One region of the Spongiibacter tropicus DSM 19543 genome, then DNA from elsewhere that is predicted to be linked to it. Evidence: predicted binding sites of a transcription regulator. Region 1 holds the regulator's gene; the other holds the start of a gene.
What was found. The regulator sigma-54, encoded in region 1, starts transcription at its own class of promoters, with help from an activator protein. The targets are predictions, from matches to a motif close to TGGCACANNNNTTGCNNT.
Positions count from the first base shown of each region.

Region 2: a site for sigma-54 is predicted at 1,840-1,857, ahead of G411_RS19060 (ammonium transporter). Genes of this name have one in related genera too.

Region 1 covers NZ_ATUS01000002.1:239,854-243,266, reverse strand. The annotation lists gene ptsN (PTS IIA-like nitrogen regulatory protein PtsN) at 1-354, opposite strand, end outside; gene hpf (ribosome hibernation-promoting factor, HPF/YfiA family) at 388-675, opposite strand; gene G411_RS0112775 (RNA polymerase factor sigma-54) at 752-2,233, opposite strand; gene lptB (LPS export ABC transporter ATP-binding protein) at 2,366-3,091, opposite strand; gene lptA (lipopolysaccharide transport periplasmic protein LptA) at 3,091-3,413, opposite strand, start outside.
Region 2 covers NZ_ATUS01000001.1:516,579-519,991, reverse strand. The annotation lists gene G411_RS0102515 (hypothetical protein) at 1-487, opposite strand, end outside; gene G411_RS19060 (ammonium transporter) at 484-1,794, opposite strand; gene G411_RS0102505 (DUF2061 domain-containing protein) at 1,992-2,219, shown strand; gene G411_RS0102500 (hypothetical protein) at 2,200-2,379, opposite strand; gene G411_RS0102495 (carbon-nitrogen hydrolase family protein) at 2,401-3,413, opposite strand, start outside.

The sequences.
Region 1 (3,413 bases):
GGCCAGCACTTTGATGTGCTCGTCGTGGGCTTCCGCAGGAACAATGAGTGCGAACACCAGGTCGACGGGTTGATCGTCGATGGCCTCGAAATCGATGGGCTCGGCGAGCTTCAGCAGAATGCCGGTAATCGCCGTACACTGCTGGCTTCGGCAGTGGGGAATCGCAACCCCGTGACCGATACCCGTGCTACCCAGTCGCTCTCGGGCAAGGAGTTCGTTGAACAGATCGTCAGCGTTGAACTGGCTATTGTCGTCGGCGACAAATATCGAGATCTGTTCAAGAAGACGTTTTTTACTGCCTACGGACGTACCCCAGTGGGTACGTCCTTGGCTCAGTATCGCATTAAGGCTCATATTATTAGGTATCCGGAAAAACCGGCCCGGCGCTTACCGGCCCAGGTGTTTTTCCTTGTGTTTGATCAACTGGCGATCCAGCTTGTCGGTCAGGCTGTCGATCGCAGCATACATATCTTCCGATTCGCATGTGGCAAACAGGTCCGCGCCTGCCACATGCACTGTCGCTTCCGCTTTTTGTACCAGCTTCTCGACTGAGAGCGTAACGTCCGTATTGGTGATATTGTCGAAATGTCGTTGCAGTTTGGCAAGCTTGTTATTGACGTATTCACGCAGTGCCGGTGTAACTTCAACGTGGTGACCACTGACAGTTATCTGCATATCTTGCTCCTTTTACACTCAGATCGTCCTGCGCCTCCCGGCGTAGGGTCAGGGCTGCGCGATTTAACGCAGCCAGCTATACCAGTCGCTTCCGCTCATTAGAGGGGGGAATGACCAGTGATTCTCGGTACTTGGCGATGGTTCTCCGCGCGACCTTGATACCCTGTTCGGCCAACAGTTCGGTAATCTTGCTGTCGCTGAGTGGCTTTCGCGGATTTTCTGCGGCGATCAGCTTTTTGATCAGCGCGCGAATGGCGGTCGATGAGCACTCGCCGCCGGTATCGGTCGATACGTGGCTGGAGAAAAAGTATTTCAGCTCGTAAATGCCCCGCGGTGTATGCATGTACTTCTGGGTGGTGACCCGCGAGATCGTGGATTCGTGCATGCCCACGGCGTCGGCAATGTCATGCAACACCAACGGTTTCATCGCCTCGTCGCCGTATTCGAGAAAGCCTCGCTGATACTCGACGATTTTGCTGGCGACTTTCATCAGGGTTTCATTGCGGCTCTGCAGACTTTTGATAAACCAGCGCGCTTCCTGGAGGTTGTCGCGAATATAGTCTTTTTCGCTGCTGGTACTGCTTTTGGCCAGTGCCGCATAGTGCGAGTTGATTTGGATTTTCGGGGCAATATCCGGGTTGAGTTCCACCAGCCAGCGGCCGTCTTTTTTACTGACGAAGACATCCGGGACGACGTATTCGGTATCGCCGCTACTGATTGCATCGCCGGGCGTGGGGTTCAGGGACTGGATCAGCAGCAGTGTATCCCGAAGCTGATCTTCCTTGAGGCGACAGCGGCGCATAATCTGGTTGTAGTCGCGGTTGCCGAGCTGGTCCATATGCTGCTCTACAATCTGCATGGCCTCTTGCAGATAAAGCGTCTCGCGGGGCAACTGCCGCAACTGAATAAGCAGACACTCCTGTAAATCCCGGCCACCGACGCCAGGGGGGTCAAACTGCTGAATCAAGTGAAGGACGGCGTGGACTTCTTCGATTTCGACGTCTTCATTGTCGAAGGCATCCACCAACTCTTCAGGCGTGACGGTCAGGCGGCCTTTTTCGTCGATGGCGTCGATGATGGCATCGGCAATGAACTGATCGATTTCAGACAGGCGACTCAGGTTGAGCTGCCAGCGCAGGTGGTCTTGCAGGGAATCTGAGCTGCCGTGGCGGTAGTCATTGCTGTAATCGTCATCGCCGCTGGGAGCGCTGCTCGCCGGGCCGGAGCTTTGGTAAACGTCATCCCATTGGCTGTCTACCGGCAGGTCCTCGGGTATTTCGCTGCGCTCGGCCCATTCGCTGTCTGCGTCGCTGGCGGTGGGCTCGCTTTCGTTGCTGCTGCTGTCGTTTTTGGTATCGCTGCTTTTTGACTGACTGTTGCTGTCTTGCTCGGGGGTGTCGTTTTCTTCCTCCAGTTCCAGAAGCGGATTGGAGTCCAAAGCAGACTGGATTTCCTGTTGAAGGTCGAGGGTGGACAGTTGCAATAAACGAATCGCCTGTTGCAGCTGGGGGGTCATGGTCAGCTGCTGACCGACTTTAAGCTGGAGCGATTGTTTCATAGGCAGCGGTTTCTACTACACCAAATTCTGAAGACATTTGTGCCTGATTGGCGGCACTTTAAGGTCAGTGTAGTCCTGCCGGAGAGCGGCTGCAATAGGCGTATAAAGCAATTGCTGTGCCGATTTTTCCTATCACAACGTGAACTTATCGCCAAGATAAATATCCCTGACGACCTGGTTGTTGAGTACGGATTCGGCGTTGCCTTCGGCAACAATACGACCTTCGCCGACGATGTAGGCTTTTTCGCAGATATCGAGGGTTTCTCGTACATTGTGATCGGTGATTAACACGCCGATTCCGCGGGCCTGAAGGTGTCGAATAATGTGCTGTATGTCGTTAACCGAGATGGGGTCGACGCCGGCAAAGGGCTCGTCGAGCAAAATAAAACTCGGCTCTGTCGCCAGCGCGCGAGCGATTTCGACGCGTCGGCGCTCGCCGCCGGACAGCGCCATGCCGGGCGATTTACGGATGTGGGTAATGTGGAACTCCTGCAGCAGGGCGTCGAGCTTTTCTTTTCGCTGGCGACGGTTGAGGTCGCTGCGGGTTTCCAGAATCGCCATGATGTTGTCGGCGACGCTGAGTTTGCGAAAGATCGACGCTTCCTGGGGCAGGTAGCCAACACCGTGGCGGGCTCGGCCTTGAATTGACAGCGATGTCAGATCTTTGCCATCCAGCTCTATGCGGCCCCTGTCGGCGTTGACGATGCCGACAATCATGTAGAAACACGTGGTTTTGCCCGCGCCGTTGGGGCCCAGCAGGCCGACTATTTCGCCGCTGTTGATGCTCAGTGACACATCCTTGATCACCTCTCGCCCTTTATAGGCTTTGGCGAGATGGCTGGCTTTTAGTACGGGCATCAGGGCGTGCTCTCGGTGTCGGGTTCTGGCGCCGGTTCAGTCTCGGGGGGTTCCGTGCCGGGTTGTTGGGGCTGCAGTGTCATCTGCACGCGGCCATCGAGGCTTCGGCTGCCGCCATCGGCGACCACCAGTTGCTTGCGCCCGCTGTACACAATGCGGTCACCACTGATTTTTGAACCCTGATGGCGAATGGTGGCGTCTTTCTGCAGCAGAATTTCCTCATCGCTCAGGCTGTATTCGATCAGTCTGGCGCTCGCGGAGACTACCCCTTCTTCAGCCCGGGGCTGCTGTTCAAAATACGCCGGGCTGCCATGGGCGATGA
Region 2 (3,413 bases), on a different contig from region 1:
AAAAGCGCAGCTGCGCATTGTCGGCATTGGGTGCCGCGCTGGCATCGCGTTTGGCCAGCCAGCTTTGCAGCGTAATCAGCAGGCCCGGCGGCAGGTGTTTTTTGCGCAGTGCCGCGAAATACTCCAGTAACAGACGTCGCTGTTCCTCGGCCTCCAGTTGCACCATGATCGCGTCAATCAGCAGTGAAAACGCTTCTGAGCGCTGATTGAGGGGCGCGCCGGTTCGTCGCGATTTGGGGGCGCCGGGCAGTGCATCTCCATTCAGATTGATGGCTTTCAGCAGGCTTCTCAGCACCGTCGCGCGGCTGGCGGAAATGTCGTATGCACTGTAAATGTCACTGACGAAACGCTGCAGAGCCGTACTCGGCTGGTCTGCATACTGGCGTTGCCAGTGGTCCATGGCCTGCTGCAGCGAGGCGTCGTCGAGAAACTCGCGCAGGCCGTCTTCGATCGCCTGTCGGTGCAGGGGAATGGCCGCCTGACTCATGGTTTCCACTCCAGGTCAGCGGCGCGATCAGCGGTGTAGGCATGTTGACCCGAAGGGAATTCGGGGTAGCCAATTTCTGCGTGCTCGCTTAAATCCAGGCCGCGTTGCTCATGCTGCGAGTTAGCGCGTAACCCCAGCAATTTGTCGATGGCGAAATACATCATCAGCGCCGTGCCGAAGCTCCAGATAAAACAGGCGCCAATGCCAACCAGTTGCGTCATCACCTGTTGGCCGTCGAACATATTGTCTTTCAGGAACAGACCTGCCGCGAGGGTGCCCCAGGCACCGGCAAAGCCGTGAACGCTGACCGCGCCGACAACGTCATCCAACTGCAGTCGCAGCAGCAGCTGGCCGCCCAGTGTGCAGATAATGCCGCCAATCAAGCCGGTGAGCAGGGCAAATGTGGGTGTCATCGACGCGCAACCCGCCGTGATGGCGACCAGCCCGGCAAGGCTGCCGTTGACGGTCTCGGTCAGCAGAATGGGGCGGCGAAACAGACTCGCCAGCAACATACTGCCCGTGGCACCAGCAGCTGCGGCCAACTGGGTATTCAGGTTGATCAGGCCGATATCGGTTGAGGCTTCCAGTGTCGAGCCACCATTGAAGCCAAACCAGCCGAACCAGAGAATAAAGCCGCCCAGTGCGACCAGAGTGAGGTTGTGTCCGCGAATTTCGCGGGGGCGGCCATCGCGTCCGAAGCGGCCCAGTCGGGGCCCAATCACGATGATCCCTGCCAACGCCACCCAGGCACCGACGGAGTGCACCACTGTTGAACCCGCAAAATCGATAAACCCGCGTTCCGCCAGCCAGCCACCGCTGTTCCAGACCCAACTGCCAAAGATCGGGTAGATCAGTGCCGTGACCACCAGCGCGCCCAGCAGATAACCATCGAAGCAGGTACGCTCAGCCATGGCGCCGCTGGCGATCGTGACGGCGGTGGCGGCAAACATTGTTTGGAACAGCAGCACCCCGTAACCCATGGGGTCCATTTCTGAGGGTGCAAACAGGTCGGTGCCCAGCCATCCGGTGGGATTGCTGCCAAACATCAGGCCGTAGCCGATGAGCCAGAACACGACCGTACCAAAACAGACATCCATGTAGTTTTTCATGACCACATTTAGGGCATTTTTGCTGCGAGACATGCCCGATTCAAGCAGCGCAAACCCCGCCTGCATTAAGAACACCAGCGCGCTGGCACACACCAGCCAGACCATATTGCCCGCGTCCTGCGACAGAGCGTCATCGGCCAGGGCGGCGGGGCTTATCAGGCTCAGTAAGGCGAGCAGGGGGGGGAGAGGAAAACGCATGACAGAGTCCTTATTCGCAGAGGGCGTCCGGTATCTGTCTGGGGCGAAGCAACTGTTGTGCCACTAAAAAATAGCGAGAGAGGGCCTGATTGATAGCTGAAACCAATCAAAAGCATACAAACAATCTTATTGCGGGGAGGGGGGTAGCTGTTAAGATAGGCTGCAAGTGAGAATCATTATTGATTGAGGTCCCGGCCATGAAGAAGACCATCAGCTTTGCCATTATGCACTTTTCCGTTGCGTTCACAGTGGCGTACCTGTTGACGGGCAGTTTTGTCATTGGCGGCTTGATGGCGCTGGTGGAGCCTGCTGTCAACACGGTGGCCTTCTACTTCCACGAGCGTTTCTGGGAGCGTGCGCGGGCCAAACAGGCTCAGGTCCAGGATAATGCTGCCGAGATGCGTTTCACGACATTAGGTGCTTAATCAGTGCGGCGACCAGTCCGATCGCGACCAGCGGCAGAATCCAGCGACTGATACGCTGCTGCTGTTCCGGGCTGGCACGGGGCGCGAATCGCTCAATCAGCGGGATGAGTACAAACAGTGCCAGAAACAGCAGCGCCAGAATGCTGAGTAGCGTAGACATAAAACCTTCTTCCCGCGGGGCCTATTGGCCCCGCCATTTCATTTGATACAAGTCGTGACGACGGTCCCGCAGGTTTTGTACCGTGCCGCTGTTGCGGGCGATGTGCAGGCTCTCCGGCCGCAGGTCGGCAATCGCGACCGTTTCGACATTGGGCGTGGTATCGGCTGCAATGCCGTCACGGGCAAAGGAGAAATCGCAGGGCGTCAGAATACAGCTTTGGGCATATTGAATGTCCATGTTGGCGACATTGGGCAGATTGCCGACGTTGCCTGACATGACCACGTAGATCTGGTTCTCTACGGCTCTTGCCTGACAGCAATAGCGCACGCGCATATAGCCCTGACGCTCGTCGGTACAGAACGGTACGAACAGAATCTGTGCGCCCTGATTCACCAGATGCCGCGACAGCTCCGGGAATTCGGCGTCGTAGCAAACCAGCACGCCAATCGGCCCACAGTCGGTATCGATGGCATTCAGGCTGCTGCCGCCTTCAATATTCCACCAGTACACCTCGTTGGGCGTGGGGTGAATTTTGGGCTGCTCATCAATACGGCCATCGCGATGGAACACGTAGGAGATGTTTTCCACCCGGCCATTGGCAACCCGCGTAGGGTGCGAGCCGCCGATGATATTGATGTTGTAGCGCACCGCCAGATCCTGCATGGCCTCGCGGTAGCGGGGAGTGTACTTGGTCAGTGCTTCAATGGATTCCTGCGGGTTCAGCTCCTGATCTTCAATCGACAGCAGCTGCAGGGTAATCAGCTCCGGAAACACCACGAAGTCGCCCTTGTAGTCGGCAACCACATCGACAAAGTATTCCACCAGCGACATGAACTCGGAGAAGGACTGCACGCGACGCTGCATATATTGCACCGTGCCCACGCGAATCGTGTCGGGCTGGCGACCGCCATAGTGCTTGTCGTGGCCGGGTTTGGCATCGCGATCGATCTTGGGGTTGTGCCACACCATATGGGCACCGTAGCCCAGTGAGTCCCGGTCGGTATCGAGGTAGTGCTCAACCACCCCGATCGCCT